DNA from 4 places in the Pseudomonas sp. B424 genome. Region 4 is predicted to be linked to each of the others. Evidence: predicted binding sites of a transcription regulator. Region 4 holds the regulator's gene; each other region holds the start of a gene.

What was found. Region 4 encodes sigma-54, which starts transcription at its own class of promoters, with help from an activator protein. Its sites were predicted from a motif close to ANTGGCATNNANNTTGCTNT; they were not measured.
Region 1: a site for sigma-54 is predicted at 4,709-4,728, ahead of fliD (flagellar filament capping protein FliD). Genes of this name have one in related genera too.
Region 2: a site for sigma-54 is predicted at 3,819-3,838, ahead of flgB (flagellar basal body rod protein FlgB). Genes of this name have one in related genera too.
Region 3: a site for sigma-54 is predicted at 2,067-2,086, ahead of ACZRMS_RS08050 (flagellar basal body rod protein FlgF). Genes of this name have one in related genera too.

Annotation. Positions count from the first base shown of each region.
Region 1 is NZ_JBUZTL010000020.1:70,767-78,356, forward strand. Features, by position in the region: gene fliF (flagellar basal-body MS-ring/collar protein FliF) at 1-144, shown strand, start outside; gene ACZRMS_RS20030 (FliG C-terminal domain-containing protein) at 116-1,171, shown strand; gene fliH (flagellar assembly protein FliH) at 1,182-1,874, shown strand; gene fliI (flagellar protein export ATPase FliI) at 1,878-3,197, shown strand; gene ACZRMS_RS20045 (flagellar FliJ family protein) at 3,223-3,660, shown strand; gene flgM (flagellar biosynthesis anti-sigma factor FlgM) at 3,737-4,018, shown strand; gene flgN (flagellar export chaperone FlgN) at 4,015-4,449, shown strand; gene fliD (flagellar filament capping protein FliD) at 4,753-6,087, shown strand; gene fliS (flagellar export chaperone FliS) at 6,087-6,470, shown strand; gene ACZRMS_RS20070 (hypothetical protein) at 6,454-6,771, shown strand; gene ACZRMS_RS20075 (flagellar hook-length control protein FliK) at 6,774-7,590, shown strand, end outside.
Region 2 is NZ_JBUZTL010000012.1:28,180-35,769, reverse strand. Features, by position in the region: gene flgA (flagellar basal body P-ring formation chaperone FlgA) at 96-866, opposite strand; gene ACZRMS_RS15290 (chemotaxis protein CheV) at 944-1,906, shown strand; gene cheR (protein-glutamate O-methyltransferase CheR) at 1,919-2,746, shown strand; gene flgB (flagellar basal body rod protein FlgB) at 3,898-4,305, shown strand; gene flgC (flagellar basal body rod protein FlgC) at 4,309-4,752, shown strand; gene flgD (flagellar hook assembly protein FlgD) at 4,768-5,493, shown strand; gene flgE (flagellar hook protein FlgE) at 5,523-6,842, shown strand; gene ACZRMS_RS15260 (ribonucleoside-diphosphate reductase subunit alpha) at 7,009-7,590, opposite strand, start outside.
Region 3 is NZ_JBUZTL010000004.1:273,954-281,543, forward strand. Features, by position in the region: gene flgH (flagellar basal body L-ring protein FlgH) at 1-424, opposite strand, end outside; gene flgG (flagellar basal-body rod protein FlgG) at 441-1,226, opposite strand; gene ACZRMS_RS08050 (flagellar basal body rod protein FlgF) at 1,272-2,012, opposite strand; gene ACZRMS_RS08055 (sigma-54-dependent transcriptional regulator) at 2,281-3,840, opposite strand; gene phhA (phenylalanine 4-monooxygenase) at 4,201-4,992, shown strand; gene ACZRMS_RS08065 (4a-hydroxytetrahydrobiopterin dehydratase) at 5,038-5,394, shown strand; gene ACZRMS_RS08070 (amino acid aminotransferase) at 5,394-6,590, shown strand; gene ACZRMS_RS08075 (hypothetical protein) at 6,875-7,006, shown strand; gene ACZRMS_RS08080 (hypothetical protein) at 7,093-7,269, shown strand; gene ACZRMS_RS08085 (MFS transporter) at 7,306-7,590, shown strand, end outside.
Region 4 is NZ_JBUZTL010000009.1:87,938-95,527, forward strand. Features, by position in the region: gene rapZ (RNase adapter RapZ) at 1-475, opposite strand, end outside; gene ptsN (PTS IIA-like nitrogen regulatory protein PtsN) at 478-942, opposite strand; gene hpf (ribosome hibernation-promoting factor, HPF/YfiA family) at 955-1,263, opposite strand; gene ACZRMS_RS13145 (RNA polymerase factor sigma-54) at 1,339-2,832, opposite strand; gene lptB (LPS export ABC transporter ATP-binding protein) at 3,071-3,796, opposite strand; gene lptA (lipopolysaccharide transport periplasmic protein LptA) at 3,796-4,341, opposite strand; gene lptC (LPS export ABC transporter periplasmic protein LptC) at 4,328-4,900, opposite strand; gene ACZRMS_RS13165 (KdsC family phosphatase) at 4,909-5,433, opposite strand; gene ACZRMS_RS13170 (KpsF/GutQ family sugar-phosphate isomerase) at 5,433-6,407, opposite strand; gene ACZRMS_RS13175 (ATP-binding cassette domain-containing protein) at 6,700-7,509, shown strand; gene mlaE (lipid asymmetry maintenance ABC transporter permease subunit MlaE) at 7,509-7,590, shown strand, end outside.

The DNA.
Region 1 (7,590 bases), on a different contig from region 4:
ATTTGTCTTCCCGCGCCGGGTTCGGGGCTGGAGCTGCAAATCGAGCATTTGCAAATGTTGGCTAAAAACGACCCCGAACGCGTGTCGGAAGTGATCAAACAGTGGATAGGCCGGAATGAAACCAATGTCAACACGACCAGCTGACGTCATGCAGGAGTTGCGCGCCCGCACAGCGCAGAACCGCACCATGAGCTCCCTTGAGCAAGCCTCGATCCTTATGTTGAGCATGGGCGACAGTGTTTCCGCGGGGGTGCTGCAGCACTTTTCCCGGGAGGAAATCGTCTGCATCAGCCAGGCCATGGCCCGCTTGAGCAACGTCAAGCAGCCGATGGTTTCAGAGGTCATCAGCCGCTTCTTTGACGACTACAAGGAGCAAAGCAGCATCAAGGGTGCCTCGCGCAGCTACCTGTCGGGGATGCTCGGCAAGGCATTGGGCAGCGACATTACGCGCAGCCTGCTGGACAGCATCTATGGCGAGGAAATCCGCGCCAAGATGGTCAAGCTGGAATGGGTCGATCCCAAGCAGTTTGCCACTCTGATTGCCAAGGAACATGCGCAGATGCAGGCGGTGTTCCTCGCCTTCCTGCCGCCCGGCATGGCCAGCGAAGTGCTTGAAAGCATGCCCAGCTGGCGTCAGGACGAGTTGCTGTATCGCATTGCCAACCTCAACGAGATCAATGGTGATGTGATCAAGGAGCTGGAGCAGTTGATCGAGCGCAGCCTGTCGGTGCTGTCCACCCAGGGCTCGCAGGTGCGCGGGGTCAAGCAGGCGGCAGACATCATGAACCGCTTCAAGGGCGACCGCGATCAGATGTTCGAGCTGTTGCGTGCCCACGACACCTCATTGGTGGAGCGTATCGAAGACGAAATGTATGACTTCTTCATCCTGTCCCGCCAGAGCCAGGAAGTCTTGCAAACCTTGCTTGAGGTCATCCCGTTGAGCGAGTGGGTAGTTGCGCTCAAAGGGGCAGAGCCGGCCCTGGTCAAGGCGATTCAAGGGGCCATGCCGCGCCGTCAGATGCAGCAGATGGAAGGCCAGAACCGCCGTCAGGGGCCGGTGCCCATGAGCCGGGTCGAACAGGTGCGCAAGGAAATCATGGCGGTGGTGCGGGAGATGGCAACCGAAGGTGGTTTGGCCATTCAGCTGTTTCGCGAGCCAACCGTAGAGTGAGGGCTGTTCCGTGTCGATCAATGTGCTGAAAGGCAAGACCCGCGACTGGCGGCCCTATCGTTTTCCTCCCTTGCCGCAAGTGCTGGCGCCGGAGTGGAAAAATGACCCCGTTGCGGTGCAGCGGGCGATTGCCGACGGTTTTCAGGAAGGCAATGAAAAGGGCTACCAGGAAGGCTTGATTCAGGGGCAGGAGCATGGCCAGCAATTGGGCTATGAGGCCGGCCGCGAGCAGGGTTTGCAGGAAGGCCAGATGCAGGGCCGTGTAGAAGGGCGCGAGTCATTCGATCAGGCCAGTTCCCCGCTCGAAGCGGCTAACCGGCAACTGCGCAGCTTTTTGTCGGGGCTTGAGCGCACGCGGCGCCAGGAACTGCTGGCACTGGTCAAAAAAGTGTCCGAGCAAGTGATCCGCTGCGAGTTGACCCTGAACCCGACGCAGTTGCTGACCCTGGCAGAAGAGGCCTTGGCCGGCATGCCGCTGGAGACGACGGACGTGCATATCAATTTGCATCCTCAGGAGTTTGCCCGGATCAAGGACCTGGCACCCGATCGGGCCGCGAGTTGGCGCCTGGTGGCTGATGAGACGCTGGCGCTGGGTGAGTGCCGGATTGTGACGCCCCGGGCCGAAGTCGATGTGGGCTGTCAGCAGCGCCTGGATGCCTGTGTTGAAACCCTGTCACAACACCTGCACCTGACCGAGGATTGATCCGTGCTCAAACCTTTTGCACTCAATGAAGCCCTGCGCTCGCTGGACGACGTACAACTGGCCAAGGTCAGCGGGCGGCTGGTGCGCATGTCGGGCATCTTGCTTGAAAGTCTGGGCTGCCAGCGGGTGACCGGGCAGCGCTGCTACGTCGAGCAGTCCGACGGTGAAATGCTCGATGCGCAGGTGGTGGGTTTTAACCGCGATATCACCTATTTGATGCCGTTCAAGAAGCCAGTGGGCTTGAGTGCAGGGTCGCGGGTATTTGCGGCCAGGGAAGAAGCGGCGCTGCACATTGATGACTCCTGGCTGGGCCGTGTGCTTAATGGCCTGGGCGAGCCGATGGACGATTTGGGCAAGCTGACCGGGCGCGACGAGCTGGATGTCGAGCTGCCCAAGGTCAACCCGCTCAAGCGCCAGCCGGTGAGCGAGCCCCTGGACGTAGGCGTGCGGGCAATCAATGCCCTGCTGACCCTGGGCAAGGGCCAGCGCGTCGGCCTGTTTGCGGGCAGCGGTGTGGGTAAAAGCGTGCTGCTGGGCATGATCACCCGCCAGACCAAGGCCGATGTGGTCGTGGTCGGCTTGATCGGCGAGCGGGGCAGGGAGGTGCAGGAATTCATCCAGCACTCGCTGGGCCCCGAAGGTCTGCGCAAGGCCGTGGTGGTGGTGGCGCCGGCCAATGAATCGCCGCTGATGCGGCTCAAGGCCGCAGAGCTGTGCCACAGCATTGCGGCCTACTTTCGCGACCAGGGCAATGATGTGTTGCTGCTGGTTGACTCCCTGACACGCTATGCCATGGCGCAGCGTGAAATAGCCCTGGCGCTGGGCGAGCCTCCGGCAACCAAAGGCTATCCGCCTTCGGTTTTCGGCATGCTGCCGGAGCTGGTTGAAAGCGCCGGTAATGGTGAGAGTGCCGAAGGTAGCCTGAGTGCGATCTACACAGTACTGGCCGAAGGCGACGATCAGCAGGACCCGATCGTTGACTGTGCCCGGGCGATTCTGGACGGGCATATCGTGCTGTCGCGCAAACTGGCCGACATCGGTCATTACCCGGCCATCGATGTGGCGGCGTCAGTGAGCCGCTGCATGAGCCAGGTGGCGGACCGCAAGCACCTGAATGCGGCGCGTTCCTTCAAGGAATACAGCAGCGTTTATGACGGCATCAAGGACCTGATCCCGCTGGGTGGCTACACGCCGGGGATGGACCCGGGCACGGATCGCGCGGTCAAGCTGGCGCCCAATATCGAGCGCTTCCTGCGCCAGGATGTGGGGGCCAGCGCCGAGCTGGGCCTGAGCATCGACACCCTGCAGAGCATCGTCAAATGACGGTTGTTAACCAGGGACCAGAGCGATGAAAAACCGGATCAATGTACTCAACCGGCTGGCGCAGTTACGCCATATCCAGATGCGTCAGATCATGGGCCGGGTCAGCTACCAGCAGAATCTGTGTGAGCGTTATCGTAATAACATTGCCGCCCTCAAACGGTTGTGCGGCTTCACCAGTGCCACCACCACGCCCTTGCAACGCCACAACCAGCAGCAGTACAAGGCCACGCTGCATGCGATGACCAACTTGCAGGTTCGCGAGCTGAAACTGGCCGAGCAGACCCTCAGCCGTATCCAGGACGAACTGCAGCACGTGGTGCGCCAGGAGAAGGTTCTGGCTCAGGTGATCGACGAGAAAATGCGCATTTGGCAAGCGACCCTGGCGCGGCAGGAACAGAAAATCCAGGACGGGCTGGCCAGCCAGACCTGGTGGCGGAACAAGGCTCAGGAAGTATTTATTTAAATTGTTGGCGACTGGACTTAAGTCGCCCCGGCAAAGGGTCGCCTTTGCTCAGTATCACCCAGTTCTGGAGCGCATCATGGAAATCACACGACAGCCTGTCATCAGTTTTACCCCTTCTGCCGAGCGCCCGGTTTCAGGCAGCAGTGAGCGCACCGGCAGCGGTCCCGTGACGCCAGTCAGCGCCCCCGCAGCGGTCAAGCCAGGGCTGGAGCAAATTCACTCGGCACTGGGGCAATTGCCACAAGTGGACCTGGACAAGGTCGCCACCCTCAAGGCGGCACTGGCTGCAGGCTCGCTCACCAGCGACAGCGCCTCGCTGGCCAGCGCCATGCTCAACTATCACCGTGGTGAGCGGTGAGTCAGCGTGACCAGTTGCTGAAGGTTGTCGAGCAGGATGTGCACGACGACCTGACAGGCTTTGCCCGGTTGTACGAGTGGATGGGGCGTCTGCAAGTGGCGCTAATGGCCCGCGAAACCGTCACCATTGCTGAGGCCAACGGCCATATTGCCGCGCTGATGGATGCCGCCAGTGCGCGTGCGCGACGCCGCAGCCGAGTGCTGGAGGTATTTCGCCTGGGGGCTGATACCCGCGCGATGGAAAGCCTGATCGGCCTGTACGAGCCCGTGCGCCGTGGGCACCTGGACCAGGCCTGGAAAACCCTGATTGCCAGTGTCGAGCGCTGCCGCGACCTGAATGAGCGCAACGGCAAGCTGCTGGCGATGCACAGCGAGATCTTCCAGCAACTGGCCCGGCAAGACACGGCACAGGTTTATTCCCCTTCGCTTTAGCCGCCCGACCGGGTGGCAACCCGCACGTTATGTCCCGGGCGGTGCCTTTACCGCAGTGATCCATCCCCCAAGTCCGAGTTTTCCATCGGGGTTAATCAACCCCCCCGTTCCGGTCGCCTTTGACACTCAGGCCCCGGGGCTTTGCTGCGGGTCAGGGGGGCGGAAGCAGTTTTTCCACCCGCGGGTATACGCCGTGCTCAAAGCGGAAGCCGTACTTCTCGAATAAATAAAAAAATCCTTATAAAACAATGAATTAAAAGTTGGCATTGGTTTTGCTATCTACCTGAAGAGGAGCGATCACACATGGCAATCGATACAGACTACATCCAGACCCAGGCAAAACATCTCGCCAAGTATGAAGTGCAGCGGGAGTTGATGCAGGCCGAGCGCAATGAAAAGAAGTACAAGGCGCAGTTGGCCGCCGTGACGCAACTGGACACTGCACTCAAGGCATTGGGTACGGCAGTGAAGGGGCTCAAAGGCACTGATAAAAGCATGCTGATCAACGCCGCCACGTTCAGCAAGGAAGGCATGGCCAGCGCAACCCTGGGCCCCAGCGCGAAGGAAGGCAGCTACCAGTTTTTTGTCGAGCAATTGGCGAGCCGGCATCAGGTCGCCCTCAGTGGGCTGGGCAGTAATGCCGCGGACTCGGGCAGCCTCTACATCAAACAGGATGGTGTGGAATTTGCGGTTGACCTGAGTGCTGGCGACAGCAATGGCGATGGCAGCTTATCCCAGGAGGAGCTGGCTTCTGCGATCAATGGCCACCCCGATAACAAGGGCGTGAAAGCCACTCTGGTACGCAGCGGCGGTGAAGTGACGATGGTGTTGACCGCCGAAAAAACCGGCGAGCAGAACGCGATCCAATTGCGTACCGATGCCACGGGCAGCGCGCTGGAAACCAGCCTGATCAACCCGCAAGTACTGTCCGAGGCCAAGGACGCGATTGTCTATCTGGGGGCTGACGCTACCAGCGGCATGAAGCTTCAGCAAAGCTCCAATACCTTCAAGGACATGATCGATGGCGTCAGCATGACGTTCAACAAGGTGCATCAGGCCGGTGATGAGCCACTGGTGGTGAACATCAATCGCGACCAGAAAGCGACCAATGACAAGCTCAATGAGTTCATTAGCGCGATCAACGCATTGCTGGGCACCTTTGACAGCCTGACCTCGGCGGGTGGTGAAACAGAAGGGCGCGGTGTGCTGGCAGGAGACTCGGGCATTCGTGCTGTGGAAGCGATGATCAACTCGGTGCTGCGTACCCCGTTTGACGGCATCACGCTGATGGAGTTCGGGATCCTGGCGGACTCCAAAGGCAAGCTCAAAGTGGATAACAAAGCGTTCGAGAAAATGCTCGACGCCCACCCCGATGCCTTTGAAAAGCTGTTTTCGGGACGGGACAACCTGATCGACACCCTGGACAAGAAACTCGCGACATACACCAGCGGCAGCACCGGCTCGATGAAGGCCCGCAAGGACAACCTCAACAGCATGCTGCAGAAGATCGACGTCAAGTATGAGGAACTGGAAAGCAAGTACCAGAACCATTACCAGCGCTACGTCAAACAGTACACGCAGATGGCGCAGATCATGGCGTCAATGGAACAAACCTTAGGCATGTTTGGAAATAGATAATGAATGAAAGCTATGACGGGTACCGTGCAGTCGACCTTGAAGTTCGAGTGTGTTCGGCCTCGCCCTACGAACTGGTGCTGGTGCTGTTTGATGGCCTGCTCGACGAGTTGAGTCGAGCACGCGGGCACATCGAAGCCCGGCATTACGAACTCAAGGGAAAGTCGCTGGAAAAGTGCATGAACATTCTCAACGCACTCAACAGCACCCTTGATTACGAGCAGGGCGGCGAACTCGTGCACGACCTGTCACGGCTTTACGATTATTGCCTGCACCGTCTGGTGGAGGTCAGTGTGTCGCTGTCGGTAACCAGTATCGACGAAGTCGTGCACCTGCTTGGGCAAGTGCGTGAAGGCTGGGAAGGTGTGCATGCCACACGCAGCTGATTTGCGCCGCCTGGCGCACTTGCGGCAATCGCTCGCCCAGGCCTTGGCCCAAGAGGACTGGGCGCGGATCCACAAGATTGACCTGCTGATCCGTGAGGGCTTGCAACGCTTGGGCGAGAGCGGTGAGTTTACCCCCCGCACCCTGGCTGAACTGGCACCACTCCAGGCCTTGCATGGGCAGGCATTGCAAGCCTGCTCGCGCGAATGCAAGCGCTTGAGTGACCTGCTGGGTAGTCATACCGAACATCAGGAAGGGCGCCTCGCCTATTCCCTGACAGACAGCGTGCAGGTGGAGGGTTAGGCATGGGCATTTCCATTTCTATGCCTGGCGGCTTCGGCGCGGCCCTGGAACAGAACAGCCTGCCCCTGGACAGCAGCTTGCCGGCGGACGAGCTGTCCCGGGTGCTCTATGTTCAACAGCCCGAACTTGAACCGCAATTGCCTGTGCCTGTGCCAGAAGCTGATGCGTTGGCCAGTGCCGAGCCGCAGCAGGCCCGGGAACTGGAGGTCGCCGAACCGGTGCTTGATCCGGCGCTGGAATCCGTGGACCCGCAACAGTGGCTCAGCATGATGTTGAGTCAGCAAGCCATACGGTTACAGGCCCGGGATGACGCCGGCAAAACGCCTTCCGGCGTGCCTGGCGAACGTTTGCTGGCTCGCATGGCACCTGAGCCCCGGGACCCGGCTCCTGTCCTTGAATCACGCAGAGTGTTTGAAGCCCCTTTGCCGGTCCAGTCCGGCCCTGACGCAGAGTTCGAGCATCCGGGGACGGGCGTCGGCCCAAGGCTGCCGGTTCCCGCTGCACCAGCGGTCAGCACGGGTGAGAACCCTTGGGTTGCGGCTACAGCTACGGCAACAGCAACAGCAACAGCTGTGGTGGCAGGCTCGGTCGAACCCCTGTCGAGCACTGAAGTGTCTGCCCCGACAACCTCGTTGCCGGGCAGCAGCACGACGGCTGAACCGGTGCTTGAGCGCGGGCTCAAGCTGGCGGCGCCGCAGGCCCGTTGGGGAGAGCAGATGCTGCATGCTTTGCGCGAGACCGTCGAGGTACAGGTCCAGCAACGCTTTCAGCAGGCCACGATCCGCCTCGACCCACCCGAGCTGGGGAGCCTGGAGATTT
Region 2 (7,590 bases), on a different contig from region 4:
ACTTTAGGCTCGATTAATCATGGCTTCACACAGAACTGTACTGATCTGCGTCAAACATACAGTGTAGGAAAGCAGGGAAACTGATGCCAACTTTCCTACAATGCCACTTCAACTTGCCCGGGTGCAGTCACTCGCGCCCGGATCACGCGCTTGGAATTCAGGTTTTTCACCCGGATCTGCTCGCTAAGGCCGCCGTCAGACAGCGCTTCGCCGGGCATCTTGACACTTAATGTGCCGCTGCGGGCGCTGATCACCACATGCTCGCCCTTGCGCACCGCGGCAGCCTGCTCCAGATGCGTGAGTGTCAGCACTTGATCGGTCACCATGGGGCGCAGCAATTTTTGCCCGACCGCCAGTTCGGTCGCGGTCAAATACCCCTGGTTGATCAGGCTGATATCCCGCTCGCGCAGGCTGACATCGGCGTAGTCGATCACCATGCCGCGCTTGAGCGGGTGAGTCACGGTGACGACATTACGGAACAGCTTGACCTGGGCCGGAACAAAGATGGTCCACGGCGAGAGCCCTTCGCAACGGATGCGAACGATGACTCGGCCCATGGGTTGTGCCGGGCTTTCGAGGGTGGCTGTCAATTCCTTGTCGCAATGGGCCAGGCGCAGGCGCGGGTCCAGATTGTTGACCTGGATCTGATATCGTCCCTGCGTCTGGCTGGTGGCCAGATAGTCTTCGACGGTGAATTCAAGAAAGCCTTGGGTCACGCCGATAAGCTGATCAGGCGATGTAAACGCGTCAGCATGGCTATAAGTGCACAGGCCCGTCAGACCGCCGACCGCCAGGACGCTCAGGCAGCAGCGGCGCAGGGTCTGGCGAAAAAGCCGGTGGCAGGAATTTGTCGTTTTTGCGTTCATGGCCGATAAAAAAGCAAGCCCCGTGCCGTTTACCGGGTAATGCGTGTCGAAACTTAAAGTTTTAAGAGGAGCTGAGTATGGCTGGGGTGATGGATGCGGTTAACCAGCGCACTCAACTGGTCGGGCAAAACCGCCTGGAGCTGTTGCTGTTTCGCCTGGATGGGCCACAGCTTTACGGGATCAATGTGTTCAAGGTCAGGGAAGTGCTGCAATGCCCGAAACTGACCATGATTCCCAAGTCCCATCCCGTGGTGTGCGGTGTGGCGAGCATTCGCGGCGCGACCATCCCGATTCTCGACCTGGCGATGGCCACGGGCTCGGGGGCCCTGAAAGATCAGAGCAACCCGTTCGTGATCATCACGGAGTACAACACCAAGACCCAGGGTTTTCTGGTGCGCTCGGTCGAACGTATCGTCAACATGAACTGGGAAGATATTCATCCGCCACCCAAGGGGACCGGCCACGACCATTACCTGACGGCCGTGACCCGGATGGACGACCAGCTGGTCGAGATCATCGATGTTGAAAAGGTGCTGGCAGAAGTTTCGCCATCGCCCGAAACCATCACCCAGGGCGTGGTCGATGTCGAAACCCGCAGCAAGGCGCTGTCATTGCGGGTGCTGACCGTCGACGATTCGTCGGTGGCGCGCAAACAGGTTGCCCGTTGCCTGCAAAGCGTGGGCGTTGAAGTGGTGTCGTTGAACGACGGCCGTCAGGCGCTGAATTACCTGCGCAAGCTGGTGGAGGAGGGCAAGGACCCGTCTGAAGAGTTTCTGATGATGATCTCGGACATCGAGATGCCGGAAATGGACGGTTACACCCTGACAGCTGAAATCCGCAACGACCCGCGGATGCAAAACCTGCACATCATTCTGCATACTTCGTTGTCCGGGGTATTCAACCAGGCGATGGTCAAAAAAGTCGGTGCCGATGACTTTTTGGCCAAATTCCGGCCTGATGACCTGGCATCCCGGGTAGTTGACCGGATCAAAGCAGCAGACCAAAGTCAGGGCCAACCCCTGGCGGTCAAAACGATTTAAGAGGCAGGACATTTGTCGACGGCTAATTTGGATTTTGAACAGTTCCGGGTTTTCCTGGAAAAAGCCTGTGGCATTTTGCTGGGTGAAAACAAGCAGTACCTCGTCTCCAGCCGGCTCAACAAGCTGATGGAACAGCAAGGTATCAAGTCATTGGGCGAGTTGATCCAACGTATCCATAGCCAGCCGCGCAGCGGGCTGCGCGAGCAGGTGGTCGATGCCATGACCACCAACGAAACCCTGTGGTTTCGCGATACCTACCCCTTTGAAGTGTTGAAGAACAAGGTGCTGCCCGAGCAGATCAAGGCCAGTCCGGGTCAGCGCCTGCGTATCTGGTCGGCAGCCTGTTCTTCGGGGCAGGAACCCTACTCGCTGTCGATGGCGATTGATGAGTTTGAGCGCAGTAACCTGGGGCAGTTGAAGGCGGGCGTGCAGATTTTTGCCACTGACCTGTCCAGCTTGATGCTCAACACCTGCAGAACCGGCGAATACGACAACCTGGCGATTGGCCGGGGCCTGTCGCCGGAGCGTTTGCAGCGCTATTTCGACCCCAAGGGGCCGGGGCGCTGGGTGATCAAGGCACCGATCAAAAGTCGTGTCGAGTTCCGCCCCTTCAACCTGCTGGACAGCTATGCAGGCTTCGGCAAGTTCGACATCGTGTTCTGCCGCAACGTGCTGATCTACTTCTCGGCAGAGGCGAAGAAAGACATCCTGCTGCGTATTCACAGCACCTTGAAGCCGGGCGGGTATTTGTTCCTGGGTGCCTCCGAGGCGCTCAACGGATTGCCGGATCACTATCAGATGGTCCAGTGCAGCCCGGGGATTATTTACCAGGCCAAGTAAGCAAAACGGGAGCCCTGGATGGCTCCCTTTTTGTAGCCGCTGCCGAAGGTTGCAATGTGGCGCGTAGCGCCAGCAAAGCCTGCTGCTACCCAATCTCGAAAACGACACGAACGCCCCTTGCCGTAAGGGCGAAACCTGTATTTTAGTTAAACGCGAATGCTGGATATGTACCCGGTATCGCAGTTACTGACACAGCGTACATATCCATTCGATGCGCCACGGCTTTCTACGGGTTTCGCCCTTACGGCGAGGCACTTTTTCCAAACGCCGAAAAAGTACCCAAAAAGGCTTGCCCCGGCGTACGGCCTTCGCTGCGCTCAGGTGTCCCTCGCGCAGGTACGCTCCGTGGGCACGCCGTGACGGGCCATCCATGGCCCAACACGGCTCTCCCGGCATCCATGCCGGGAGACCCACTGCGCAGAACCTCCACTCGGCCTCCCGAAGGGGCCGGTAGATCAAAAGCAATGCCCGCCGAGGCGGCCGACCGGCCGGCCTGTTTGGCGGCGAGGTCTGCGAGACTCGCACATCTCCTCTGTGGGAGCGGGCTTGCTCGCGATGCAAGCGGCGCGGTATTTGAGTTGAATCGCGCCGATGCCATCGCGAGCAAGCCCGCTCCCACAAGGGGTTGTGCAGTTTCAAGCCTTAACCTTTGTTTTTGCTGTAGCCACGGGATTAATCAAGCGACACGAACGCCCCTCACAGGAGGCTGAACGCAGGTGCTGTTCTGGGGGAGCCTGGGCGACCTCGGCCGTATGGCAGGGCAAGGACTTTTTGGTTCCTTTTGGGTCCTTCCAAAAGGGACTCGCCGTAAGGGCGAAACCAATATTTCAGTTAAACGCGGATGCCGGATATGTACGCGGTGGTTCTGTTGTTGCAGCTGTTAAATAACTGCCTTTACAGCGTACATATCCATTCGATACGCCACGGCGTTAGATCTGCCGCCCACACAAACCTGTACCCCCCCCCCTCCAAAGCGGCAGAAAAGCGGCAGTCAGCGGTCAACCGTTGCCGCTTTTCTGGCATTGCCGCCTCCCTCGCCCCTCCCAAAGCCTTGAAATACGGCTCTGTGCCAACTGGCACGGGGTTTGCTCTGTTCATGTCATGTAGAACCTGAATCACATCCTCAGGTCAGCCCACAAAGGTTTTTCGACATGAGCATCAGCTTCGATAAAGCGCTTGGTATCCATGAGCAGGCACTGGGCTTTCGCGCCCAGCGCGCTGAAGTACTGGCCAACAACATCGCCAACGCCGATACCCCGAACTACAAGGCTCGGGACCTGGATTTCGCCTCTGTGCTCGCTGCGCAGAACGACAAGAATCAGAGCGGCACGTTTGCGCTGAACAAGACCAACACCCGCCATATCGAAGCCCAGGGCCTGAGCAGCGGCGACGAGTCGCTGTTGTACCGTACGCCGATGCAGCCGTCGATCGACCAGAACACCGTGGACGCTCAGATCGAGCAGTCAAACTATGCAGAGAATGCGGTCAACTTCCAGGCCAGCTTCACCCTGCTCAACAGCAAATTCAAAGGGCTGATGTCGGCCCTGCGCGGGGAGTAACCCATGTCTCTAGCCAGTGTTTTCAATATTGCCGGTAGTGGCATGAGTGCCCAGACCACGCGCCTGAACACCGTCGCCAGCAACATCGCCAACGCCGACACCGTGTCGTCGAGCATCGATCAGACCTACCGCGCCCGTCACCCGGTGTTTGCCACCATGTTTCAGGGTGCGCAAAGCAGCACCGGCGACTCGCTGTTCCAGGACCAGGACGGCGCCGGTCAAGGCGTGCAAGTGCTGGGTGTGGTCGAAGACCAAAGCGAACTCCAGGCCCGTTACGAGCCAAACCATCCTTCTGCCGACGCCAAGGGTTATGTGTACTACCCCAACGTCAACGTGGTCGAAGAAATGGCCGATATGATTTCCGCCAGTCGTTCGTTCCAGACCAACGCCGAGCTGATGAATACCGCCAAAACCATGATGCAGAAGGTTCTGACCCTCGGTCAGTGATAAGGGGCGACACAAATGAGTGTGACCGATACCACCAGCGGCATGACCCTTAACCAGGTGCTTGCCAACTCCGCCCAGGTCAGGACCACCGACAACAGCGTGGGTGCGGCAACCAAAGGCGTGACCGGCAGCTCGGCGCTGGGCAAGGATGCATTCCTGCAACTGCTGGTCACCCAGCTGAAAAACCAGAACCCGCTGGACCCGCAAGACAACACCGCGTTCGTCGCCCAGCTGGCGCAGTTCAGCAGCCTGGAAGGCATCACCACCCTCAACGATACGGTCAACTCACTGTCGGGTGGCCTTCAGTCCTCGCAGGCGTTGCAGGCGTCGTCGCTGGTGGGTCGTTCGGTGATCGTGCAAACCAATGAAGCCTATGTGGACCCCGCCAGCGGCAAGCCATTCAACGGCACCGTGGTGGTAAAGGACGCCGACTCCAAGCCCGTCATCACCATCACCGATGCGGACGGTGAAGTGGTCCGCACCCTCGAGATGGGCAGCCAGAAAGCCGGTAACGCGGACTTTACCTGGGACGGCAAGGACGACGACGGCGTGCTGCTGGACAAGGGCTCGTACACCTTCACCGCGTCGAGCAAAAACGATACCGGCACCACGGCGCTCACCACCTATCTGCCCGCCACGGTTAACAGCGTGACGCTGAGCAAGACCGGTGGCGAGATCATGCTCAACCTCGCAGGCCTGGGCAGCATTGGTATGTCCAAAGTCCAGACCATTGGCCTCTAAGCCCACTCATACGCCTCAAGGAGAGAAACATGTCATTCAATATCGGCCTTAGCGGCCTCTATGCGGCGAACAAACAGCTCGACGTGACCGGCAACAACATCGCCAACGCCGCGACCACAGGCTTTAAAGCCTCGCGCGCAGAGTTTGCGGATATTTATTCGGCGAGCAAGCTGGGCATCGGCAGCAAGACCATCGGCAGCGGCGTCAACCTGGCAGCGGTCTCGCAGAACTTTGGTCAAGGCTCAGTCAACAACACCGGCAACCTGCTGGACATGGGGATTCAGGGCAGCGGCTTCTTCGTGCTGAGCGACAACGGCTCCCTGAGCTACACCCGTGCCGGTACGTTCAAGTCCGATAAAGACGGCTATGTGACCAGCTCCGATGGCACTGCACGCTTGCAGGGCTATGGCGTGGATGCGAACGGCGATATCGTCAACGGCGTGTTGACCGACCTGCGCATCGACACCTCGAACCTGGCGCCCAAGCCCACAGGCTCGGTAACGTCGGAGATCAACCTGAACTCCAGCAGCGATGCGATCGATCAGACCAAAGTCCCGTTCGATCCCACCGTAGCCACCAGCTACAACAAAAAATTCTCCACCACCGTCTACGATAGCCAGGGCAATGCGCACCCGATGGATCAGTACATGGTGAAGACCGGTGCCAATACCTGGAGCTCTTACACCCTGATCGACGGCCGTAACCCAGATGGCACTTTGCCGACGGGTCAGGGCTCCACGCCTCCAGTAGCCTCGACCATGGAGTTCGATTCGGCCGGTGCGCTGACCAAGGTCACGCAGCTCAACCCGGTCAAGGACCAGCTTGAAAACACGCTGGTGGTCAGTGGCTGGAAACCGGGTGCCATGATCAACGGCAAGTGGGACGGCAACGGTGCCGAGGCCAAAGACGGTGGCATCGTCATCAACATGGCCAAAACCACTCAGTACAACACCGACTCCTCGCGTAACCCGCCGACCCAGGACGGCTACGCCACCGGCCAGATCAACAACCTGACCATCGACGGTTCGGGCGTGATGTTCGCCAACTTCAGCAACAACCAAAGTCGTGCCATTGGCCAGATCTCCCTGGCCAGCTTCACCAACGAGCAAGGTTTGCAGCCGGTGGGCGGCACGGCCTGGAAAGAAACGTACTCCTCGGGCATGGCCGGCTACGACGCGCCGAAAATCGGCAGCCTGGGCGCCATCCAGTCCAATTCGCTGGAAGACTCCAACGTCAACCTGACCAGCGAACTGGTGGACCTGATCAAGGCGCAGAGCAACTACCAGGCCAATGCCAAAACCATCTCGACCCAAAGCACCATCATGCAGACCATTATTCAGATGACCTGATGCTGGATTGCGTGTCGCAGTAAAAAAAACCTCGCTGAGGTTTTTTTTATGGCGCAGTTTTGGTGTGCGGCCCCCCACAATGCAAAAACCCCCGCCAAACCCAACTGTTGCCAGGGTTTAACGGGGGTTTTTCAGTCAGGCGGTTTGACCCGCCTGCCAGCTCAGCTTATTGGCAAGCTTCGCAATCCGGCTCGTCAATCGCGCAGGCCTTTGGTACCGGTGCTGGACCGGCAGGGGCTGCGACGACGTCTTCACTGTTGTTGCCGTTGGAAACGGCGTTCAGCTTGCCAGTGTTGACGGTGGACTTCTCGGTGCTGGTCGCGGCCAGGGCACGGAGGTAGTAAGTGGTTTTCAGACCACGGTACCAGGCCATGCGGTAGGTCACGTCCAGCTTTTTGCCCGAAGCGCCAGCGATGTACAGGTTCAGCGACTGAGCCTGGTCGATCCACTTCTGACGGCGGCTGGCGGCGTCAACGATCCACTTGGTGTCGACTTCGAACGCAGTGGCGTACAGCTCTTTGAGCTCTTGCGGGATGCGTTCGATCTGCTGCACGGAACCGTCGTAGTACTTCAGGTCGTTGATCATGACCGAATCCCAAAGGTCGCGGGCCTTGAGGTCGCGAACCAGGTACGGGTTGATCACGGTGAATTCGCCCGAGAGGTTCGATTTCACGTACAGGTTCTGGTAAGTCGGTTCGATCGACTGCGATACGCCGGTGATGTTGGCGATGGTCGCGGTCGGTGCGAT
Region 3 (7,590 bases), on a different contig from region 4:
GGCTGTTGCCCTGCCCCGCCTTGCTGTCGCCCTTGGTGGCACGGTTGCCGCTGTAACCGGCATTGAGGCTCAGGTCACCACTGCCCAGCGGGTTGTTGGTGGTCAGGCCGCTGCCGAACAACGAGGTCAGGCCGATGCTGGTGTTGCTGTTTTTACCGATGGCCGAGTTGGCGTTTTTGCTCGCCTGGGTCTTCTCGTTCAGGGTAATGGTAATGATGTCGCCAATGCGGAACGCCTTGCGGTCGCTGTACAGGTTCTGCTCAAAGCCGGCCTGGTAAATCGAGCCGTTGTTGGCCGCTGCCGGCAGCGGCGTGCGCGGCAGGACAGGGGCGTAGTACGGATCGTTCTGGCGCGGTGGCGGGCTGACACAGCCCGCCAGGAATGCAATGCCGCCCAGGGCCAGAACAGAAAACAAGCGTTTCATGAGCTCTCCTACGCGATTACAGATTTTGCGTTACGAACGACAACATTTGGTCAGCGGTGGAGATCACTTTGGAGTTCATCTCGTAGGCGCGCTGGGTGGTGATCATGTTGACCATTTCTTCCACAGTGCTGACGTTCGACGTCTCGAGCATGCTTTGCATGGTCAGACCAAAGCCGTTCAGGCCGGGGGTACCGATTTGCGGCGCGCCGCTGGACGCGGTCTCAAGGAACAGGTTGCCGCCCTGGGACTGCAAGCCCGCCGGGTTGATGAAGTCGGCGGTCTGCACGTTGCCGATCACCTGGGCTGCCGGGTTGCCGGAAATCGTCACCGACACGGTGCCGTCCTGGCCCACGGTGAAGGTCTGGGCATCGGCGGGCACCACAATCGCCGGTTCCAGGGCAAAGCCGTTGGCGGTGACGATCTGGCCGTTGGAGTCCAGGTGGAAGGTACCGTCGCGGCTGTAGGCCGTGGTCCCGTCGGGCTGCATGATCTGGAAGAAACCACGGCCATTGATGGCCATGTCCAACGGCTGGTCGGTGGTTTGCAGGCTACCGGCGGCGAAGTTCTTTTGCGTGCCGACGATGCGCACCCCGGTCCCCACTTGCAGGCCTGACGGCAGCTCGCTGTCCTGGGTCGACTGGGCGCCTGGCTGGCGTTTGATCTGGTAGAGCAAGTCCTGAAACTCGGCGCGATCACGTTTGAAACCGGTGGTCGACACGTTGGCCAGGTTGTTGGAAATGGTCGTCAGGTTGGTGTCTTGTGCAGCCAGACCTGTTTTTGCAACCCAAAGTGCCGGAAGCATGGTGCTCTCCTCGCGCGCCGGTTTTTCGGCGCTACGTTCAAGTAATTAGCTGATGGACAAGACCCGAGTCATGGCCTGGTCGTCTTCTTTGGCGGTGTTCATCATTTTGATGTGCAGCTCGAACTGCTTGGACAGGGCCAGCACCGAGGTCATCTCATCGACGGCATTGACGTTGCTCGCCTCCAGAAACCCCGAGACCACCTGCACGTTGGCATCGGCCTGTGCCGGCTGACCATCGTTGGTGTGGATCAGGCCGTCCAGGCCCTTGCTCATGGTTTTCAGGTCCGGCTGGACCAGCTTGATGCGGTCCACTTGCGCCATCACCCGCGGGCCTTCGCCCTGGGCACGGATGCTGATGGTGCCGTCCTGGCCGACTTCGATTTGCTGCTGGGGCGGCACCGCAATCGGCCCGCCATTGCCCATGATCGGCATGCCGTTGCCAGCTCGCAGAATGCCCAGGGCATCCACGTTCATGCTCGCGGTACGCACATAGGCTTCGCTGCCGTCGGGCGCCTGCACGGCCAGCCAGCCATCGCCGGACACGGCCACATCCAGATCGCGCCCGGTTTCAACCATGGCACCGGGAGTGAAATCGGTCGCCGGGCGTTCGGTCAGGGCAAAGGCGCGCGCCGGAAAGCTGTCGCCAAACACCGGCATCGAGCGGGCCTGTTCCAGGTCACGCTGAAAACCGTTGGTCGAGATGTTCGCCAAATTGTTGGCATGGGCCTTTTGCGCCAGTGCGTTCTGACTGGCGCCGGTCATTGCCACATAAAGGTACTTGTCCACAGTCTTTCCTCTGTCTGACGGACGCTTGCCGCCCACCGCTGTACTGCGGTGACTAAAGCAATTTGCGCACCAACTTTATTTTGACGGTGGGAAAGGCCGGTTTGACCGGGCTGGAGGGAGATTGGGGGATGAGGCGAGAAAGGGAAAAGACGTCAATACGGCGGGGTTCTGCCGGTAGCGGCAAGGCATGGTCTGCCAGACAACGCAAAACCTGTGGGAGCGAGCCTGCTCGCGAAGGCCGTTCGCGAGCAGGCTCGCTCCCACGGTTCTACTGCTTCGTCTTGAGAATGTCGTGCTCACGCAATTTGTTGGCGATGGTGGTGTGGGAAACCCCCAGACGCTTGCCCAGCAACCGGCTGCTCGGGTGCTCGGAATACAGTTGCTCCAGCACCGCCTTCTCGAAACGCCCGACAATCTGCTCCAGCCCGCCTTCCAGCGAAAACTCCCCCAGAGGCTGGCGCACGCCGTAGTCCGGCAGGCGGATATGCTCGGCCTTGACCACCCCGCCATCACAGAGCGACACCGCCTGAAACAGCACGTTCTCCAGTTGGCGCACGTTGCCCGGCCAGTGGTAGTGGCTCAGCCGGTCCATCGCGGCAGGCGCCAGGCGGGGCAGCGGGCAACCGATTTGGCGGCTGGCCTGATCCAGGAAGTGCTCGACCAAAGGCTCCAGCCCGTCCAGGCAATCGCGCAGCGGCGGGATATGCAGCGACAACACGTTGAGCCGATGGTAAAGGTCCTGACGGAACTCACCCCGGGCGCACAACTCGGACAGGTCGACCTGGGTGGCGCACATTACCCGCACGTCGAGGTACACCTCTTCATCGCTGCCCACCCGCCGAAAGCAACCATCCTGCAAAAAGCGCAGTAGCTTGACCTGCAAACGCGGGCTCATTTCGCCTACGCCATCGAGAAACAACGTACCGCCCGCCGTCAGCTCCAGCAGGCCGAGCTTGCCTTCGGCCCGTGCACCTTCAAACGCCCCGGGGCCGTACCCGAACAGCTCGGTTTCGGCCATCGACTCGGGCAGCCCTGCGCAGTTGAGTGCCATCAGCGGCGACTGGCCACGAGGGCTGGCCAGGTGACAGGCGCGGGCCAACAGTTCTTTGCCGGTACCGGTTTCGCCTTCTATTAATAGCGGCGCGTCCAGTGGTGCCATGCGCCGGGCCTCACGCACTACGGCGGCCATGACCCGGGAGCTTTGGAAGATGCTGTCAAAACCGCGCAACTCCTGCTTGCGCACGTTGTAGATCTGCTCGCCCACACGGTCGGCACGGTGCAGGGTCAGGACAGCGCCGGCCATGGCCTCGCTTTCATCGTGTTCCAGTTGCAGCGGCGCGATATCGGCCAGGTACACCAGCCCCTTGATCTTGACCCGCAAGCCGTTGATCCGCGACTTGTTGGCCCGCACCAGCTCGGGCAGGTCGAAGTCTTCGGCATAACGCGACAGGGAAATGCCCGGGACTTCATCGACCCGCACCCCGAGCAACTGCGCCGCTGCACGGTTGGCGGCAACGATGCAGCCCCCCATGTCGATGGACAGCACCGGAAACTCCAGCGCCCCGAGCAAGGCATTGAGCTCCATATGCCGGCGTTCGCTGGGCATCAAGCCTACGCGTTTGACCCCAAATACCCCGGCGATGGTTTCAAATTTCGGGCGCAAGGCCTGGAATTGCAGGTTGATCAAATTCGGGCAGTACAGGTAAATCGCGTTGCCCTGGTCACCCCCGACCTCCCCCCGTTTCACGTTGATGCCATAGGCAACCAGCAGATTGAGAATGTCGCGAAGGATACCAATCCGGTTTTGGCAGTGGACTTTGATACGCATGGGCAGGGCTCGGGAATAACTGAAAATAGAAATCTAATGTGGGAGCGGGCTTGCTCGCGATTGTATCGCCGCGGTGTGCCAGACAAATCGCGCAGCCTGCATCGCGAGCAAGCCCGCTCCCACAAGGGAGTTGTTTTTGCCCCGGAGAGCATTTCATCGTCACGATTTTGTGACAGTTTTGCTGTCGCGTACTCAAGAATGACAGCCCAACGCTCGATGCGTAACGAATACTTTACGAATAATGCGCATCATCCCAGCATTACTGGCTTAAGGCTAGCTGCATGCAGCAATCACTTGGGGTATCACTAAGGCATCGCAACAACACCGAATAATAAAAACGATTTCCTTGCGGAGAGCATCATGAAGCAAACGAAATACGTCGCCCGTGAGCCGGATGCCAGTGGCTTTATCGACTACACACCTGGCGAACACGCCGTGTGGAACACACTGATTACCCGTCAGCTGAAACTGCTGGAAGGCCGCGCCTGCCCAGAGTACATGCAAGGCATCGAAAAACTGGGCCTGCCCCACGACCGCATCCCGCAACTGAGTGAAATCAATCAGGTACTGGGTGCCACCACTGGCTGGCAAGTTGCCCGCGTTCCCGCACTGATCCCCTTCCAGACCTTCTTTGAATTGCTCGCCAACAAGCAATTCCCGGTGGCGACCTTTATTCGTACCCCCGAAGAGCTGGATTACCTGCAAGAGCCGGATATTTTCCACGAGATTTTCGGCCACTGCCCGCTGCTGACCAACCCGTGGTTTGCCGAGTTCACCCATACCTACGGCAAGCTGGGGCTGCAAGCGAGCAAGGAGCAACGGGTGTACCTGGCCCGCCTGTACTGGATGACCATCGAGTTCGGCCTGGTGGATACGCCAGAAGGCAAACGCATCTATGGCGGCGGGATTCTTTCGTCGCCCAAAGAAACGGTTTACAGCCTGTCCTCAGAGCCGGAACATCAGGTCTTCGATCCGCTGGAAGCCATGCGCACGCCATACCGTATCGATATTTTGCAGCCGCTGTATTTTGTCCTGCCGGACTTGAAGCGACTGTTCGACCTTGCCCACGAAGACATCATGGGCATGGTGGCAAAAGGCATGACCATGGGCCTGCACGCGCCAAAGTTCGCCCCCAAACCGAAAGCGGCTTAACACGTCTTTTTACACATCAATAAAAACTGAATTCAGGAATCCACCATGAACGCACTGAACCAAGCCCACTGCGAAGCCTGCCGCGCCGATGCTCCACAGGTCAGCGACGAAGAACTGCCGATGCTGATCAAACAGATTCCAGACTGGAACATCGAAGTTCGCGACGGCGTCATGCAGCTGGAAAAGGTCTTTCTGTTCAAGAACTTCAAATTCGCACTGGCGTTCACCAATGCCGTGGGGCAAATCGCCGAAGCCGAAGGCCATCACCCGGGCCTGCTGACCGAGTGGGGCTCGGTCACCGTGACCTGGTGGAGCCATTCGATCAAAGGCCTGCACCGTAACGATTTCATCATGGCTGCACGCACTGACGACGTCGCAAAAACCGCTGAAGGCCGCAAATAATGCACTTTGCAGCCATTGGACGGGTGCCGGGCGACCCGATCCTCGGTTTGATGGACGCCTACCAGCAGGACAGCAACCCGAACAAGTTCGACCTGGGCGTGGGTGTCTATAAAGACACCAACGGCCTGACGCCGATCTTGCAGTCGGTCAAGCAGGCCGAACAGCGCCTGGTGGACCAGCAGCAAACCAAAACCTATATCGGCGGTCATGGCGACAGCCGTTTCGGGCAACTGATCAGTGAACTGGTGCTGGGCGAAGATTCGCCGTTGCTGGCAGCCAAGCGTGCAGGCGCCACCCAGACCCCGGGCGGCACCGGCGCGCTGCGCCTGAGCGCCGACTTTATCGCGCACTGCCTGCCGGGCCGCGGGATCTGGTTGAGCGATCCGACCTGGCCGATCCATGAAAGCATCTTTGCCGCTGCCGGGCTGAAGATCAGTCACTACCCCTACGTGGGCAGCGACAACAAGCTCAACGTTGCGGCCATGCTCCAGGCACTGGAACACGCGCCAAAAGGCGATGTGGTGCTGCTGCATGCGTGCTGCCACAACCCGACCGGTTTCGACCTGTCCCGGGCTGACTGGTTGCAGGTGCTGGATGTGGTGCGCCGTCGCGAACTGCTGCCGCTGATCGACTTCGCCTACCAGGGCTTCGGCGACGGGCTGGAAGAAGATGCATGGTCGACCCGCCTGTTCGTCAGCAAACTGCCGGAAGTGCTGATCACCAGCTCGTGCTCGAAGAACTTCGGCCTGTACCGCGAACGGGTCGGCGCTTTGATCGTGTGCGCCAACGATGCCGAGAAACTGACGGACATCCGCAGCCAACTGGCCTATCTGGCGCGCAACCTGTGGTCCAACCCGCCGGATCATGGTGCGGCAGTGGTTGCCACCATCCTCGGCGATGCACAGCTCAAACGCCTGTGGACTGACGAAGTGGAAGCCATGCGCAGCCGTATCGCGCAATTGCGCAGCGGCCTGGTCGAGGCCCTGGCCCCGTTCGGACTGGCTGAGCACTTTGCTCATATCAATCAGCAACGCGGGATGTTTTCGTACACCGGCCTGACAGCAGAACAAGTCCAGTTGTTGCGCGAGAAACACAGCGTGTACATGGTCGGTTCTGGTCGCGCCAATATGGCCGGGGTTGATAGCGCTCGCCTCAGCCAGCTGGCCAAGGCGATTGCACAGGTGTGTACCCGCTAGCGGGCACTCTGTGGGAGCGAGCTTGCTCGCGATGGCATCAGCGCGGTTCGATTGCGAGACCGCGCCGCCTGCATCGCGAGCAAGCCCGCTCCCACATTTATCCTGCATGGCACCGGATAACCCGTGGAGCTGACAAGCAGTACCGCCCGCACAGCGAGCAAGTCCAATTACCCCTCCCACACATCCGTTTAAATTCCCCCCAGACGCAATAAAAAGACAAATTGTCACACTCTGTCCTGTATCCTTAGCAAGCTACTTAAACACACCTTGCGAGGAGCGCGACGATGCACGAGATCCCAAACCTCCCCTTCCCAAGCCTGCACGAAACTCAGCAGCCAAACCCGCAACACTCCAGCGGTGAAAACACCGCACTGGATGAGGCACCAGAAAGCCTCCAGGCCGACAGCGAAGACTGACGGCTCACAATCAGACGGTGCGAAAAGCAGCCTGTTTTTCACACCGTCTGACACAATCGCTCCACCCCCCTATCCCGGATTTAAGCGTGACTGACACTTTCAGCGACACCCAAGCCAACGTTCTGATCGGCACCGCCGAAAAAATGATCGACCTTTGGGAGCGCCTCAGCCCCGAGAAACAAGCGACTTTGCTCAAGCGTTTCGGCACCCGGGAAAATGCCCTGGCCGCCTTGATCGCGACAAAATTGGTAGCACCACTGTAATCTGCACCCAACCGCTCCCCGCAGGACCCCTACCCCATGCCTGACAATCAGCGCCCCATGGCAATCACGCTACAAGTGGTTTCCATCGTTCTGTTCACTTTTATCGGCTACCTGAATATCGGCATCCCGCTGGCCGTTCTGCCCGGCTACGTCCACAACCACCTCGGTTTCGGCACCGTCATCGCCGGCCTGGTGATCAGCGTGCAGTATCTGGCCACGTTGCTGAGCCGTCCTTACGCCAGCCGTATCATCGACAACCTGGGCAGCAAGCGCGCCGTGATGTATGGCCTGGCGGGCTGCGGCCTGAGCGGTGTATTGATG
Region 4 (7,590 bases):
TTAGCAGGCGCAGCTTGATGGTGTCGCGCAGCTGATACAGGTTCAGATTGGTGGTGTTGATGGTCAGGTCGGCCAGGTCGGCGATCGGGCCGAGCAACTGGGTTTCGTCACGAATGGCCTCGGCCAGCGAACGGCTGGCGCTGCTGAGCGGGTGACGCCGACGGGTTTCCGAGAAGCGCTTGAGCAAGGTTTCTTCGTCGGCATCCAGGTACAGGACATCGCACTGGATATGACGGTTGCGCACTTCTTCAAGCAATTGCGGGAAACGAGACAAGTGACTCGGCAGGTTTCTCGCGTCAATCGACACGGCCACCAGCGGCTGTGCCAGTTCCGTGTGGATCAGTGCACGTTCCGCCAGCTCAGGCAGCAAGCCGGCTGGCAGGTTGTCGATGCAATAGAAACCGTTGTCTTCAAGGACGGCGAGGGCAGTGCTTTTACCGGAGCCGGAGCGTCCGCTGACAATGACTAAGCGCATGATTAATGACCGTTCTGTACGTCCAGAACAACCTGATACAACGCTTCGTTGCTGGATGCACTGCGCAGTTTTTCGCGCACGTCCTTGCGATCGAGCATGCTGGCGATCTGCCGGAGCAGTTCCAGGTGTGCATCGGTTGCCGCTTCGGGCACCAGCAAAACGAAAAGCAGGTCGACCGGCGCGCCATCGATGGCGTCGAAATCTATGGGGGCATCGAGGTGCAGCAAGGCGCTGACAGGCGACTCGCAACCCTTGAGGCGGCAATGGGGTATGGCGATGCCGTTACCAAAACCGGTAGATCCCAGTTTTTCACGGGCAATAAGGCTCTCGAAAACATCCTGCATTTCCAGACCAGGCACTTCGCGGCTGATCAGGTTGGCAATGTGTTCGAGTGCGCGCTTTTTACTGCCGCCCGGCGCGTTCACAAGGGAGCGGCCGGGGGTCAGGATACTTTCAAGTCGGATCATGGGTAGGGAGTATTAACGACCGGTTGCGCCCTGGAGCAGGCTTTGGGTCTTTTCCTTATGCTTTTTCAGTTGGCGATCAAGCTTGTCAGTGAGCAGATCAATGGCGGCATACATGTCGTCATGCTCGGCGTTGGCAACGACTTCTCCTCCATGGATGTGCAAGGTGGCTTCGATTTTCTGTTTCAGTTTTTCGACCGCCATCGTTACCTGTACGTTGGTAATCTTGTCGAAATGACGCTCCAGTCGGTCGAGTTTTTCGCCGATGTAAGCGCGTAGCGGTTCGGTGACTTCCAGTTGGTGTCCACTGATGTTGACTTGCATACAGTTTCTCCTTTGATGCCATTGCATAAAGCGGCAGGCCGAGCAGCCTGCCACTGAAACGCCGGGGTCCGTGGCTTACATCAAACGCTTGCGTTCGCTCGAAGGCGCTATCCCTAGGGATTCGCGGTACTTGGCGACGGTGCGACGGGCTACCTGAATACCTTGTGCCTCCAGTAAACCAGCGATCTTGCTGTCACTCAACGGCTTTTTCTGATTTTCAGCGGCAACCAGTTTTTTGATGATGGCACGGATGGCGGTGGAGGAGCATTCACCGCCTTCGGAGGTGCTGACGTGGCTGGAGAAAAAGTACTTGAGCTCATAAATGCCGCGCGGGGTATGCATGAACTTTTGTGTGGTAACCCGGGAAATGGTGGACTCATGCATGCCGACCGCTTCTGCAATGTCATGCAGCACCAGTGGCTTCATGGCTTCGTCGCCATACTCCAGAAAACCGCGCTGATGCTCGACGATCTGAGTCGCCACTTTCATCAGGGTTTCGTTGCGGCTTTGCAGGCTTTTGATGAACCAGCGCGCTTCTTGCAGCTGGTTGCGCATGAAGGTGTTATCGGCACTTGTGTCGGCGCGGCGCACGAAGCCTGCGTACTGCGGGTTGACCCGCAAGCGTGGTACGGACTCCTGGTTAAGCTCTACCAGCCAGCGCTCGTTGTCCTTGCGTACGATCACGTCAGGCACGACGTATTCAGCTTCGCTGGACTCGATTTGCGAGCCGGGGCGCGGATTGAGGCTTTGCACCAGCTCAATGACCTGGCGCAGCTCATCTTCCTTGAGTTTCATGCGGCGCATCAGCTGGCTGTAGTCGCGCGCACCCAGCAGGTCGATGTAGTCCGTGACCAGGCGTTTGGCTTCGTTCAGCCAAGGCGTCTTGGCCGGGAGCTGGCGCAGTTGCAGGAGCAGGCACTCGCCCAGGTTGCGTGCGCCAATACCGGCCGGTTCGAATTGCTGGATGCGGTGCAAAACGGCTTCGATTTCATCGAGCTCAATGTCCAGTTCCGGGTCGAACGCCTCGAGAATTTCTTCGAGGGTTTCGTCCAGGTAGCCCTGGTTGTTGATGCAGTCGATAAGGGTCACACCGATCAGGCGGTCGGTGTCGGACATCGGCGCCAGGTTCAGTTGCCACAACAAGTGGCTTTGCAGGCTTTCACCGGCAGAGGTGCGGGTGGTGAAGTCCCACTCGTCATCGTCGTTGCTTGGCAGGCTGCTGGCGCTGGTCTGGTAGATGTCTTCCCAGGCCGTGTCGACAGGCAGCTCATTGGGGATGCGGTCGTTCCAGTCGCCTTCGTCCAGGTTATCTACAGTCGGCGCTGATTCCTGGTAAGTGGGTTCCTGAATGTCGGCGTTGGGTTTTTGCTCGATGTTGTCGGCCAGTGGGTCTGCATTGTCGAAGTCGTCGCCTTCTTCCTGGCGTTCGAGCATCGGATTGGACTCCAGGGCTTCCTGGATTTCCTGTTGCAGGTCGAGGGTCGACAATTGGAGCAGGCGGATGGCCTGTTGCAGCTGAGGTGTCATTGTCAGCTGCTGGCCCATTCTCAGGACTAGCGATGGTTTCATGGCAGGGGCTTAACACCTTATTCGCCGGCGCGCATGGCGCCATCCACTACAGGGGCGCGTGCGCGCCAAACATAAGCAAATTATATGCCTGAAACCGGTGCGTTTGCCTAGGGGTGTTCTGAATTAGTTTGTTTGCTGCGAAATCAATTCAGGGCGCCCGATCGGGCGCCCGGGTAAAACAAGCATGCGGGCTTTGTGCGGGTAATGGCACTTTGGCAGTGCAGGGGTGCGCCTGGCCTTACAGGCGGAACTCGTGGCCCAGATACACTTCTCTCACCAACTTGTTGGCCAGAATCGTTTCAGCATCGCCTTCAGCGATCAATTGACCGTCGTTAACGATATAAGCGGTTTCGCAGATATCGAGGGTTTCACGAACGTTGTGATCGGTGATCAGTACGCCAATGCCTTTGGCTTTGAGGTGGTAGATGATTTGCTTGATGTCGCCGACCGAGATCGGGTCAACGCCGGCAAAGGGTTCATCGAGCAGGATGAACTTGGGCGCGGTGGCCAGTGCGCGGGCGATTTCTACCCGGCGACGTTCGCCACCGGACAGGCTCATGCCCAGGTTGTCGCGGATGTGGTTGATGTGGAACTCCTGCAACAGGCTTTCCAGCTCTTTGCGCCGACCTGCCTTGTCGAGCTCCTTGCGCGTTTCAAGGATCGCCATGATGTTGTCGGCGACCGACAGCTTGCGAAAGATCGAGGCTTCCTGGGGCAGGTAGCCAATACCGGCGCGTGCACGGCCGTGCATCGGCTCGTGGCTGACATCCAGGTCATCGATCAGTACGCGACCCTGATCGGCATGTACCAGGCCCACAATCATATAGAAGCACGTGGTTTTGCCCGCGCCGTTGGGGCCGAGCAAACCCACGATTTGCCCGCTGTCGATCGACAGGCTGACATCACGAACTACCTGACGGCTCTTGTAGCTTTTGGCCAGATGCTGGGCTTTCAGAGTTGCCATTACTGGGCCTTCTGCGGGTCGGTTTTCTTCTTGGGCTGGATCACCATGTCGATGCGCGGGCGAGGTGCAGTGACCTGGCTACCATTGGCGCGACCGGCGTTGGCGACTTGTTTCACCGTGTCGTAGACGATTTTCTCGCCTTCGGTGGTGTTGCCGTCGTTGATGACTTTAGCCTTGTCGATCAGCACGATGCGATTTTGCGGCGCATGGTACTGAATGGTGACGGCATAAGCCTGAACCGGTTTCGGGTCAGTGGCCTTTTGCAATTGCTCGAAGTAAGCCAGGTTGCCGACGGAAGTCACCACGTCGATTTCGCCCGCGGGATTGCGCGTAATGGTCACGGTGTTGCCGGTGATTTTCATCGAGCCCTGGGTGATGATCACATCGCCCTTGTAGGTGGCAACGCCTTGCTTGTCATCCAGCTGCGCTTCGTTGGCCTGGATGCGGATAGGCTGTTCGTTGTCGTTCGGCAGAGCCCAGGCGCTCACGCTTCCCAGTGCTGCGCTCAAACCGAGCAATAAAGGGAGGGTTTTAACGAGACTCATACTGTCCTCTTACGTTGGACAGCAGGTCCATCCTGCCGTCTTTCAAATATGCTTTCATTCCCTTGCCAGTAGTTACGCCGCCAGCGCCGTCGATTCTAACGTCTCGCTCGGTCTGCGCATATTGCTTCTGCGGGAATACAGTCATGCGGGTACTGGTGATAATCGTCGTGCGGTTCTTTTCGTCGGTGCGGGCTACGCGCACCGAATCGATCAGCTCAACCTCGGTACCGTCCGGGTTGACTTCACCGCGCTCGCTCTGGACGTGCCAGGGGAATGCGGTGCCCCGGTACATCTGCAGGTCCGGGCGAGTCAACAGAGTGACCTCGGATGCCTTTAAATGTTCCAGCTTGTCAGAGGTCATTTCGTACTGCAGCTTGCCGTCCGGCAAGAACTGCAGGCTGCGTGCGTTGGTGGCGTAATAGTCGATAGCGTTTTCATCGACAGCCGCAGACGGGGTGTCGAGAAAGCGTTCCGGCCTGATATTCCAATAGCCAACCGCTGCAAACAGCGAGGCTATGATCGCGAACAACAGAATGTGGCGAATCTTTTTGCTCAGCATACAAAGCTCTATAGGTAGGCGGCGTGAGCTGCGTCCAGGCTGCCTTGGGCACGCAGGATCAACTCGCAGAATTCGCGGGCGGCGCCTTCGCCACCGCGTGCCTGTGTAACGCCGTGGGCGTGTTGGCGCACAAAGCTTGCGGCATTGGCCACGGCCATGCCCAGGCCGACTCGACGGATAACCGGCAAGTCAGGCAGATCGTCCCCCAGGTAGGCAACCTGTTCATAGCTTAGGTTGAGTTGGCCAAGAAGCTCGTCCAATACGACCAATTTATCTTCCCGACCCTGATACAGGTACGGAATGCCGAGGTTTTGTGCGCGGCGTTCGACCACTGGGGTTTTACGGCCGCTGATGATTGCAGTTTGCACCCCCGCGGCCATCAGCATCTTGATGCCTTGACCGTCGAGGGTGTTGAAGGTCTTGAACTCGCTGCCATCTTCGAGGAAGTACAGGCGGCCGTCGGTCAGCACGCCGTCAACGTCAAAAATGGCAAGCTTGATGTCTTTGCCGCGCTTGAGCAGGTCCTGGGTCATTACATCACTCCTGCGCGTAGCAAGTCGTGCATGTTCAAGGCACCGACGGGGCGGTCTTCCTTGTCGACAACAACCAGCGCGCTGATTTTGTGGTCTTCCATAATTTTCAGGGCTTCGGCTGCCAGCATGTCGGCCCGGGCAGTTTTGCCGTGGGGGGTCATGACGGCATCAATGCTCGCGTTGCGGATATCGATCTCGCGGTCCAGGGTGCGGCGCAGGTCGCCGTCGGTGAAGATTCCGGCCAGACGGCCGTCCTGCTCAACGACCACGGTCATGCCCAGGCCCTTGCGGGTCATTTCCATCAGCGCTTCCTTGAGCAGGGTGCCGCGTACCACTTGCGGCAGTTCGTCGCCGGAGTGCATGACGTTTTCGACTTTCAGCAGCAGGCGACGACCCAGCGCGCCACCGGGGTGCGAGAAGGCAAAGTCTTCGGCCGTAAAGCCGCGCGCTTCGAGCAGTGCAATGGCCAGGGCATCGCCCAGCACCAGCGTTGCGGTGGTCGAGGAGGTCGGGGCCAGGTTCAGCGGACAGGCTTCCTGAGCCACCCGGGCGTCAAGGCTGACGTCGGCGGCTTTAGCCAGGGGGGACTCGGGGTTGCCGGTCATGCTGATCAGCTTGATGCCCAGGCGCTTGATCAGGGGCAGCAACGTGACGATCTCAGCGGTAGAGCCTGAGTTGGACAGCGCGAGGATGATGTCATCGCGGGTGATCATGCCCATGTCGCCGTGGCTGGCTTCTGCCGGGTGGACGAAAAAAGCCGTGGTGCCGGTGCTGGCCAGGGTGGCGGCAATTTTGTTGCCGATGTGCCCGGACTTGCCCATGCCGACCACGACTACCCGGCCTTTACTTGCCAGAATCATCTCGCAAGCGCGTACGAAATCTGCGTCGATATGGGCCAGCAAACCTTCTACGGCTTCCAGTTCGAGGCGAATGGTGCGTTGGGCAGATTGAATCAGGTCGCTGGATTGGCTCATGTTTGAAGTCGGGTAGCCTGAGAAAAGGCAAGGATTATAGCGGTTATGCGCGCTTCCCTCACGTTTGATCGCTGAGCTTTATTGTTCATGTAGGTAAAGAGTGGCACGTTTGTGTGAAAAACCGATTTATTTCACTGTATTGAGGCTGAACCGGCACTCCTTCGGTCTTGGGCGGTCACTATGTGCAGTGGTATAGTTCGCCGCCAGTTCGGCCCGCCAGGGAACGCGTGCTTCTTAATCAAGAGGTTTGGTGTCCGGGTGAGAGGCAGAGGCTGCATCGCAAGGAGTTTAGATGAGCGCCGATAACGCCTACGCGGTCGAGCTGAAGGGAGTGTCCTTCAAGCGCGGTACGCGCAGCATCTTCAATAATGTCGATATTCGTATCCCTCGTGGCAAAGTCACGGGGATCATGGGCCCGTCGGGCTGCGGCAAAACCACACTATTGCGCCTGATGGGCATGCAACTGCGTCCCAGCAGCGGCGAAGTGTGGGTCAACGATCAAAACCTGCCGACCCTGTCGCGCAGTGATCTGTTTGATGCCCGCAAGCACATGGGAGTGCTGTTTCAAAGCGGCGCCCTGTTTACCGATCTGGACGTTTTCGAGAACGTTGCCTTCCCGCTGCGGGTGCATACCGAGCTGCCGGAAGAAATGATTCGGGACATTGTGCTGCTGAAATTGCAGGCAGTGGGTTTGCGCGGGGCTATCGATTTGATGCCCGACGAACTGTCCGGTGGCATGAAGCGCCGGGTGGCGCTGGCGCGGGCGATTGCCCTTGATCCGCAGATTCTGATGTATGACGAGCCCTTCGTGGGGCAGGACCCCATCGCTATGGGGGTGTTGGTGCGGCTGATCCGCCTGCTCAACGACGCGTTGGGCATCACCAGCATTGTGGTTTCTCACGACCTGGCTGAAACAGCGAGTATCTCTGACTATCTGTATGTAGTCGGTGATGGTCAGGTGCTGGGGCAGGGCACGCCGGAAGAGTTGATGAATGCCGATAATCCGCGCATTCGTCAGTTCATGACCGGTGACCCGGATGGCCCGGTTCCGTTCCACTTTCCGGCGTCGGACTACCGAACCGATCTACTGGGGAAGCGCTGATGCGCAAGCGTTCATTAATGGACCGTATCGGCCTGTTTGGCCGAGCCGGGATCGACATCGTCGCGGTACTGGGGCGTTCGT